DNA from 2 places in the Terribacillus sp. 7520-G genome. Region 1 is predicted to be linked to the other one. Evidence: riboswitches for the same ligand, from Rfam matches in the RefSeq annotation. Region 1 holds a riboswitch; the other holds the start of a gene.
What was found. Region 1 has a riboswitch for S-adenosylmethionine ahead of CHH53_RS04440 (LLM class flavin-dependent oxidoreductase). Riboswitches for the same ligand answer to the same signal wherever they lie in the genome.
Positions count from the first base shown of each region.

Region 2: linked by a shared signal. The riboswitch ahead of CHH53_RS14365 (methionine biosynthesis PLP-dependent protein) and the one ahead of CHH53_RS04440 (LLM class flavin-dependent oxidoreductase) in region 1 are both predicted to bind S-adenosylmethionine.

Region 1 covers NZ_NQFP01000010.1:53,410-58,470, forward strand. Annotated here, with positions in the region: gene CHH53_RS04430 (low molecular weight protein-tyrosine-phosphatase) at 1-187, opposite strand, end outside; gene CHH53_RS04435 (S66 family peptidase) at 309-1,334, shown strand; gene CHH53_RS04440 (LLM class flavin-dependent oxidoreductase) at 1,353-2,717, opposite strand; SAM riboswitch class I at 2,797-2,897, opposite strand; gene CHH53_RS04445 (DnaJ family domain-containing protein) at 2,910-3,281, opposite strand; gene CHH53_RS04450 (CAP domain-containing protein) at 3,353-4,198, opposite strand; gene mreBH (rod-share determining protein MreBH) at 4,700-5,061, shown strand, end outside.
Region 2 covers NZ_NQFP01000042.1:32,883-37,943, forward strand. Annotated here, with positions in the region: gene CHH53_RS14355 (5-methyltetrahydropteroyltriglutamate--homocysteine S-methyltransferase) at 1-384, opposite strand, end outside; gene CHH53_RS14360 (aminotransferase class I/II-fold pyridoxal phosphate-dependent enzyme) at 401-1,573, opposite strand; gene CHH53_RS14365 (methionine biosynthesis PLP-dependent protein) at 1,570-2,685, opposite strand; SAM riboswitch class I at 2,764-2,867, opposite strand; SAM riboswitch class I at 3,067-3,170, shown strand; gene CHH53_RS14370 (M20 family metallopeptidase) at 3,279-4,475, shown strand; gene CHH53_RS14375 (ABC transporter substrate-binding protein) at 4,488-5,061, shown strand, end outside.

The DNA.
Region 1 (5,061 bases):
CCTTTTGACCCAGAAGCTCACGAGCGGAAGGATGTATCTTTTTTCCTTCATGCCAGTGACCGATTCCGGCAGAGTCCACAGCAACAAGCCCTGATAGGCCTGCTTCCTCTATTCGTTTGCAGAATATCGCCTCTGCCATCGGTGAGCGGCAGATGTTGCCTAAACAAATAAACAACACGTTTATCATTCACCCAACTCCCTCGTTTTATAAATGCGATTACAGATATCTGCTATTCCATTCCCCGCTCAACATTTGTTCAAACTGTGGTGCTCCCATGCTATAATATGGAAAAGAAAGGGTGATGCTGATGCCGATCATCTATCCACATGCTCTCACAGCCGACTCCACCTTTGCAATCACTGCACCATCCAGCGGGGTTCCCGCTTCCTTGCATCCCCGGATACATAAAGCAAAAAAGCAGCTGGAGAAGCTGGGAAACCGCGTGATCATAGGCGAGACAGTCTGGACCCAGGAAGCTGCCAGAAGCAGCTCTGCCGAAATCCGGGCAGCTGAACTGATGAGCTTCCTTACCGATCCTGAAATCGATGCCCTCATGCCGCCATGGGGCGGGGAATTGCTTATTCAAGTATTGCCAAGACTGGATTGGGACAAGCTAGCTTCAAGCAATCCAAAATGGCTGATCGGTTATTCTGATACAAGCACACTTCTTTGTTCCTATACGCTCCGGACAAATATCGCTACAGCCCATACAACCAACTTCTTCGATCTGCATATGGCATCACTCGATGGAACGACAAGGCAGTGGCATAAGGTTTTATCTGCACCATCACGCAAAAACTTTATCCAGCATGCTTCGGCCATGTATCAGTCTTCTTGGGATGCACTTTTCGAACAAGACGATGCAGCGGGATTTGATCTGGACAGCGAAACGGAATGGAAATCCACTACTGGTAAACCTGTTTCCTTTACTGGCCGATTGATTGGCGGCTGCCTGAATACATTGACGGTCATTGCCGGGACAAAGTATGCCCCGATCAAGAAATGGCAAGAGTCTTTTGAAGAAGATACAATCGTCTATCTCGAATGGAGCGATTGGAGTACAGCAGAAGCCTACCGGAATCTTTGGCACCTGAAGGAGCTCGGCTGGTTCGATCGGGCAAGCGGTGTATTATTCGGCAGACCCGCTCGAAGCACACCTTCAGAGGATTACACAGACGAGCAAATGATCCGGGAATTCGCCGATGAAATCGGATTGCCGATCATCTTCGACACTGATATAGGACATATGCCGCCGCAATTGACATTGATCAACGGTGCTTTGACAACGGTTTCGTATCAGGATGGGACTGGCACATTGACTTATCTGGAATAGGAAAGAGGAGCTGATGGTTCAGCTCCTCTTTCCTTGTTTTGCCGGATGCGTCCCGGGGAGATGCGGATGTCCGAATAATTTCTCCCGGAATGTACCTCCTGCATAGTCCTTTTTATACAATCCCCGCTCTTGCAGGATTGGCACAACCAATTCGACGAAGTCCTCCAAGTCCCTCGGCGTAATATAATGGGTCAGGTTAAAGCCATCCACTCCGCTCCTCACAAAAAAGTCCTCGATCCTGTCGGCCACCTGTTCAGGGCTGCCGATGATGATCTCCATTTCAGCTGGTTTGCTGAATTTCTCTTGTATCTCTTTGACCGTGAATGGCCTGGCAGCGTCCTTGGTCAAATATGCAGCTCGTGATTGCCCTTGTTCCGTATGCTTGTACGTGAACAGTTCATCCTCATCTTCATAGGATGCCAAGTCATAACCAGTCGATCCACCATACTGGGCCTTTGCTGCATCTGCACTCCAATATTTCTTGATTTCTTCATATTTCGCATATGCTTCCTCTTCCGTTTCAGCAACGACTACATTCAGGAAAGTGAATGCTTTGATTTCATCACGGCTTCTGCCGTATGCTTCTGCACGCGTTTTGATATCCTCGATATAGTAGTTGATTTTTTCCGGTGTCGGTCCGCCGACAAACACACATTCAGCATGCCTGGCTGCGAAATCGCGCCCTTTTTCAGAGGTTCCCGCTTGGTAAAGCACTGGCGTACGCTGCGGGGATGGCTCACTGACATGAGGCCCTTCAACGGAGAAGTATTTCCCCTTGTGCTTGATGCGATGTACCTTATCCGGGTCCACCAGAACGCCTCTTTCCGGATCTGAAACAACCGCATCCTCTTCCCAGCTGTCTTCAAGCAGCTTATAAGAAACCTCCAGGAATTCCTCTGCTATCCGGTAACGTTCATCATGCTTGACCATTTTTTCCAGCCCGAAATTCCGGGCCGCATTCGGTAAGTAGGATGTAACGATATTCCAAGCGACACGCCCCTTGGTCAAGTGGTCGAGAGTCGAGAATTTACGCGCATTATGGAATGGCTGCTCGTAGGATGTACTGACCGTGACAGCGAAGGAAAGGTTCTCCGACACAGCTGCCATTGCCGGGATGGCAAAGGCAGGGTCATTCAGCGGCACTTGGACTCCGTCGCGCAAAGCAGCCTTTTCATCCCCGCCATAGACATCATAAACGCCGAGTACATCAGCGAAGAACACCGCATCGAACTTGCCTTTTTCCAGCAGGCGCGCATGCCCGATCCAGTAGTCAAGCGACTTATACTCGCGATGCCTTCTGCTCTCGGGATGCTTCCATAAGCCGTGGGAATTGTGCATAGCTGCAGTCATATCGAAAGCTTGCAGGATGATTTGTTTCGTCATTATCTCTCACTCCTTTAAAATATGTAAAAAAGCCTCTTCCGTTTTACAGAAGAGGCTCCTTATCCAAGGCGAAAAGCTCCTCTTATCTGTCAGACCATCGTCTGCTGGAATTGGCACAGTGCATCATTGCCTGTTGCCGAGGCTTCCAAGGGCCAGTCCCTCCACCTCTCTTGATAAGAAAATACTATTTGATTATGTTAAATTGCGCTCGATTTGTTCCCGGTATTGACCCAAGGTGCTTGGCGAATGCTTCTTGAGCTTTTGCAGCAATGCTTCGTATTGAATCTCCTTTTCGCTGATCCGTTTCCGATAAGCCGCCCGCTCTGAATCATCCGTACAAACACGCAGTAAATCACGTAAGGCCACAATCTCTTTTTGCAGCTCCATTTCGGGCGGGACATAGCCGGCATTCTTCAGGATCTTATAGCTCATCCGCATATCCTCTGGTACGCCGGATAAATCCTCCAGTTCCAGAGGTTTCCCTGCACCGGGAAGGTTGCGGAATTCTCCACTTTCTTCCGCCTTCTTGATCCGTTCTTCGGCAAGCAGCGAAATCAGATCCATACAATCCCTCCCAAAAATCAAAAAAGCAACCGATTCCGCATCGGTTGCTTTTCATTATACAATAATCTGAATTATTTACCAATGAATTGCTGTGTCCAATAGTTACCGTTTTCCACGTACCCTACACCGATGTTTGTATAATCAGGGTTAAGGATGTTTTCACGGTGACCTTGGCTGTTCATCCAAGCTTCCACAACTTCTTCCGGAGTCTTTTGACCTTGGGCGATGTTTTCACCTGCAGTCTGATAGGAGATACCGAAAGATTTCATCATGTCGAATGGAGAACCGTAAGTCGGGCTGTTGTGGTCGAAGTAACCATTGTCAGCCATGTCCTGGGATTTAGCGCGTGCTACTTTGCTTAGCTCAGCATCTGCTTTCAATGGCTTGAGACCAGCTTTTTCACGCTCTTGGTTAGTCAAGTCCACTACTTGCTGTTCAAATGCGCTCAGCCCTTCTGCAGCTTGCTTGTCTTCTGTCTGCTTGCTGTCAGAAGCAGTTTCTTGTTTTTGTGCTGGAGCTTGTGCTTTTTGTTCAGTTGCTTGCTCTTCAGCTTTTTCTTCTTTTTGCGGAGCAGCTTTTTGCTCTTCTTTATTAGAAGCAGGTGCTTTTGCTTCCTCCTGCTTAGGTTGAGCTTGTACAGGAGTCTGTGCTGTTTCTTGTTGTGCTGGCTGTTGAACATTGTATTTCGCTAGCAAGCTATCAACATCGATGTGAATGTTATAAGCTGATAGATAATCATTCACCCATTTATTCAAATCTTCGATAGAAGAGAAAGATCCGCTTTTCACTACATGTGCTACGTGCACTTGAACTTCTTCTTTAGTTGGCTGTGCCGGTGCAGCGTTTGCTGTGCCTGCCAAAGCGCCTCCTGCCAGGATAGCTGTGGATAGTGTTGTTACTAATACTTTCTTGAACATGATGTTGCTCCTTTCGGGATGTATGTGTTTTCTTGATGCAGCAACATCATAGCATGCGTTTTTATGTAATATTGCAGCCTGGATTTTCCAATTGGCTCTCCTTCCCGAAGTCTCATGCTAAAAGTCGGTTCCTATGCGAAATCGCACCCGCTCATCTTGCTTTGAAACTAGCAATAAACAGCCACCCTGCTATATATTGGATGAAAATCAGGATTGACACCTTTTTTCCTTCCTAGTTTTTGTAACAATCCCTCATTATTTGTAATCTATCTGTAAATTGACTTTGCGTTTGTCTCTTCATATAATACTATCTTCCTAAACTTATTAGTTTAATCTGCCAAATTAGGATAAAGGTATCTCTTTAACACCTCTATACCAGGTGATAGAATGAACTATGTCGAAATTAGGAGCTTTTCGGCTCTTTGACGCATCCACCCCCATAAAGTAAATATCGGGGGAGAATGAATATAGTAGAAATATGTCATCATTGGAGGAAATATAATGTTTGCTAATCCTGAAATCGGAATAGACCTTGGCACTGCAAATATACTTGTGTATACAAAACAAAAAGGAATCGTATTGAATGAACCTTCCGTCGTAGCGATCGATTTGGAAACAAAAAATGTTGTGGCGGTTGGAGCCGAGGCAAAGGAAATGGTCGGTAAGACTCCCCAGAATATCGTACCGATCCGTCCATTGAAAGATGGCGTAATCGCTGACTATGACGTAACAGCTCAATTATTGAAAGAAATTCTGAAAAAAGTAAGCAAGGTGATGGGCGCTTCCCTTCGCAAGCCTACCATTGTTGTCTGCACACCGTCCGGCAGTACTTCCGTTGAAAGACGCGCCATACATAACGCAGT
Region 2 (5,061 bases), on a different contig from region 1:
TTGGAATACTTTATAATCCTCAAGGAATGGATGATCTGGATTGAACGATACTTTGCCTGTATTTTTTATGTTATAGCGTTCTGTTTCCTCGCCCTTGAACAGATAACCTGTCTCCGGGACATACCCCGTGATTCCATTAAGGTGTTCGAGAAAATCAGTGTGCCAGAATCTTCTCCGGAATTCCCCGTCCGTCACCAGTTCCAGTCCGACTTCAATCTGTTTGTCGACAATTCTTTTGATTTCCGATGTCTCGATTTCCCGCAGCTCTTGTTTGGTGATTTGTCCATTGTTGAATTGCTGTCTTGCTTTGTGCAGTACATCGGGACGAAGCAAGCTCCCTACGTGATCTGCTCTGAATGGTGCCGTTTTTGTCTTGATTGTCATGTTCATCTCTCCCATTTTAATTTTTCACTATCTCTGTTGATCGCCCAGCAGCCTCCAAAGCCTGGTGCAGATCCCCGATAAGATCTTCTGCATGCTCCAAACCGACAGATAAACGCAAGAGGCCATCTGTGATGCCGCGTTTTCTCCGCTCATCCTCCGGCATGGCCGCATGCGACATCGCAGCAGGATACGAGAGGATGGATTCCACCGCGCCAAGACTGACGGCGAAAACCGGAATGCGAAGCTGTTCAACGAATACCTTCGCATGCTCCCTGCTCGGCAGGATGAAAGATAATACCGCTCCGTTCCCGCTGGCTTGCCCGGTATGTATATCGCGGCCTTTATGGGTTGGCAAACCCGGGTAGAAGACATCTTCCACAAGCGGATGCTCCAGCAAGTAGGATGCTATCCTTCCCGCTGTCTCCGTCGACTGACGCAGCCTTGCTCCCAGCGTCTTGATGCCTTGGAGCAGCAAATAGCTATCCTGGGCACCAAGGATGGCCCCGAATGTATTCTGGATGAAGGCAAGCCGCTCTCCCAGATCGTTGTCCCTGGTGATCAGGAGCCCGGCGATGATATCGCTATGCCCGGAAAGGAACTTGGTCGCACTATGGATGGCTACATCCACACCGAGTGAAAGCGGCTGCTGATACAATGGCGTCAAAAACGTATTATCCAAAAAAGTCAAGCACCCATTCTGCTTGGCCAACCGTACAACCGCACGGATATCCGTCACCTTCAAACGAGGATTGGAGGGTGATTCCAGATAAATGACCTTCGTGTTTGGCTGGATGGCCGCTTCAACCGCATCCAGATCGGTTAGATCCACAAAGGAATGGCTGATCTGGAACTTAGGAAGGATCTCTGTCACAAAACGGTACGTACCGCCATACACATCTTCGGTCACTACCACATGATCGCCCGCAGACAGCAGCATGAATGCAGAAGATATCGCTGCCATGCCCGATGAAAAAGCGAAAGCACATGTCCCTCCCTCAAGTTCTGCCGCCTTTTGCTCGAGCGCTTCCCGTGTCGGATTGCCGGAACGGCTATAGTCGAACGGACCGAAAGCATCGAAGCCTTCCTGATGGTAAGTGGAGGAAAGATAAATCGGCACGTTCACCGCACCTGTCCGCTGTTCCTTATGCCGGCCTTGGATACACGCCGTTTCCAAATGCTGTTCGCTCATAAGATGACCTCCTGATCCACTCTTTGGAATGCTTGCTGCAAATCTCCGATCAAATCATCCGCTTCTTCGATCCCGACCGAGAAACGGAGCAGCCGATCGCATATTCCCCTGGCTTCCCTTTCTTCAAGAGGGATATCGGCATGGGTCTGTGTCGTTGGATATGTAATGAAACTCTCCACTCCGCCAAGGCTTTCTGCAAATGTAATGGTCTTCAGGCTGCGCAGGAACGGATCGACCCATTTACTGTCCTTGACCCGGAAAGAAAGCATGCCGCCCTTGCCTGCGTATAGGACATCCTCCACCTTTGGCTGCTCTTTCAAATATGCCGCGATGCGCTTGGCATTGGTTTGATGCTGCCGCATTCGGAGCGGCAGCGTCTTCAAGCCACGGATGAGAAGCCAGGAATCGAGCGGGGATAACACGGCACCGATGCCGTTATGGAGTACAGACAGGCGCTCTGACAGCTCTACGCCCTTACTCACGACCAGTCCAGCCAGTACATCATTATGTCCGCCGATATATTTCGTCGCACTATGGATGACGATATCTGCCCCATGTGTAATTGGCTGCTGGAGATAAGGCGTCAGGAATGTATTGTCGACAATCAGCAACAGACCGTGTGCTTTCGCCAGTTGCGCATATGCATCCATATCGATTTCCTGCATCAGTGGATTTGTAGGTGTCTCCAGGAAGATCGCTTTTGTCTCATCCGTAATCATCGCTGCTGTTTCTCCCACTGTCCGAAATGGAGCGTAAATCGGCGTCACTCCGTATGATTCCGAATAGAAATCGAACAGTCGATAGGTGCCGCCATAAATATCCTCCGGCACGAGCAGGGAGTCTCCGGATCGGAAAAGTGATAATACGAGTTGGATCGCTGCCATGCCCGAGCTGCAGGCAAAAGCCCGGTCACCTTTTTCAAGCTTTGCGAATCCTTCCTCCAGAACAGCCCGAGTCGGGTTCTTCGTCCGGGTATAATCATAACCAGTCGATTCCCCGATTCCGCCATGTGCATAAGCAGTGGAAAGATAAACCGGCGGATTGACAGCACCTGTCACTTCATCACTTCGGTTTCCTATCTGTACAAATGTTGTCTCTAAGCTACTTCCCATATCGATTCTCACCCTTCTATATAAAAAAAAGAACCTTCTCCCCAAAAAGGAAGAAGGTCCAGTCATAACCGAATCAGCTTCTTATCTTTAAGGCGGATACCTTTTGGAATTAGCACCGTGTCTGGACAGACTGGTTGCTGAGACATCATAGGGCCAATTCCCTCCGTCTCTCTTGATAAGAAAAATCACTATTCATTTTTTATATTATAGCCATGTTAACATACAGGAAAATCCAGTCAAGATATTTTTGATAATTTTCCATCAAATACAATTATTTCTGTTGATTTTTTTAGGCAAAGCCGTTTTTGATGGCAGTCAAAGTAAAAAAATAGGATTGACACCCAGTACTTTTCGGTCTATCCTTTTCCTTACAACTGATATTTCTTATCCAGATTGGTGGAGGGAATGGCCCTAAGAAACCAAAGCAACAGGCTGCAAGCCGCAGTACTGTGCTAATTCCAGGTGTTTGACACTGAAGATAAGAAGAGCGGAAGCTTGAAAAATGGCCCTCTTCTTGTGGAAGGGGCCTTTTTTTAAGACAAAATCCGATTAATTTCATTGGAGATATCAAGATTATTACAGGAGGCTATAGGATGGAGACCACAAAGCAGACCCTTGCGGAGGTACATAAGGAATTGGAACAGGATTTCGCAGAAGTCGTCGAATGGAGACGATATCTGCATCAGCATCCTGAATTGAGTTTTCAAGAGACAGAAACAGCCCGTTTCATCGCTGATAAGCTGCACAGCTTCGGATATGAGGATATCCAGACAAATATCGGCGGCTACGGCATTGTCGCAGCGCTGTCAGGGAAAGAGACTGGGCCGACGATTGCCCTCAGGGCTGATTTCGATGCCCTGCCGATAGAGGACGAGAAAGAAACAGCCTATCGCTCCCAGATACCTGGTGTGATGCATGCTTGCGGGCATGACGGTCATACGGCTGCACTGCTCGGGACTGCCAAAGCATTGATCAAGCATAAGGACAGCCTGAAAGGCAAAGTCGTCTTCCTGTTCCAGCCTGCTGAGGAAGTACCGCCCGGCGGTGCCAAGGCGATGATTGAAGATGGAGCACTCGACGGCGTCGATTATGTCTACGGCGCACATCTTAACTCTGCTGCCCCTGTCGGGAAAATCGGTGTCGGCGAAGGATTCAAAATGGCCGCAGTGGATAAATTTTCGATCACCATCCAAGGAAAAGGGGGGCATGGCGCCGCTCCTCAGGAAGCTGTCGATCCAATCGTCATCGGCAGTGATATCGTAAGCGCCTTGCAGAAGATTGTCAGCCGCAGAGTCAGCCCGCTGGAATCCGCGGTTGTGACACTGGGTGTCTTCCAGTCCGGCAATGCGTTCAATGTCATTCCGGATACAGCCAAATTGGAAGGCACGGTCCGGACATTCAATGCCGACATCCGCAAGCAGGTCAGACAGCAGATAGAAGCAATCGTTTCGGGGATCACGAGCGGATTCGGCGCAACCTATTCCATCGATTACCTGCACGGCTATCCTGCGCTTTATAATCATCCTGAGGAGACTGCTCTTTTGCAGAGGCTGTTCTCCGAGCAATTCGGCGAAGAACAGGTAATAGAGCTTGAAACCGGGATGGGAGCGGAAGATTTCGCTTATTACCTGCAGGAAAAACCCGGCAGCTTTTTTAAAGTTGGCTCCCGCAACGAGGATACAGGCACACACTATCCGCATCATCATCCGAAATTCGACATCGATGAGCGCGCATTGCTCATCACCGAAAAAGCGTTCACGAAAATCGTATTCTCGTTATTGGGAAGCTAAGGAGGAAATGTCTTGAAGAAGAGATTTGCACTTATATCATTAGGCTTGGCGGCTACCATCGCACTGTTCGGATGCTCCGGCAATTCCAGCAGCAGTTCCGGCGCAAGCGGCGGAGAACCCGTGGAAGGCGGCGACTTGAACGTTGCCATGACAGCGGATCCCGACACACTGGACTGGATGTATTCCGGTGAAAGCGCTGCGAGAAAAATAGGCTGGCATATCTATGAAGGCCTGTTCGCCCTCGATAAGGATTACCAGGCTCGTCCTTTACTAGCCGACGACTATACCGTCAGCGATGACAAGAAAACATACACGATCACCCTGCGTGATGGACTGAAATTCCACAACGGCCAGGACGTGACTGCTGAGGATGCCAAAGCATCGATCGAACGCTGGCTCAAGGTCTCTTCCGTCGGTAAGATCACAGCAACACATGTGGATGCTGTCGAAGCAACAGATGACTTGACATTGGTCATCACGCTGAAAGACCCGTATGCCGCTTTGCTCACCGATCTGGCTGCTCCGAAAGCATCTGCTGTCATCATTCCTGCCGACATAGCAGAAGCCGCTGGTGAACAGCCGCTGA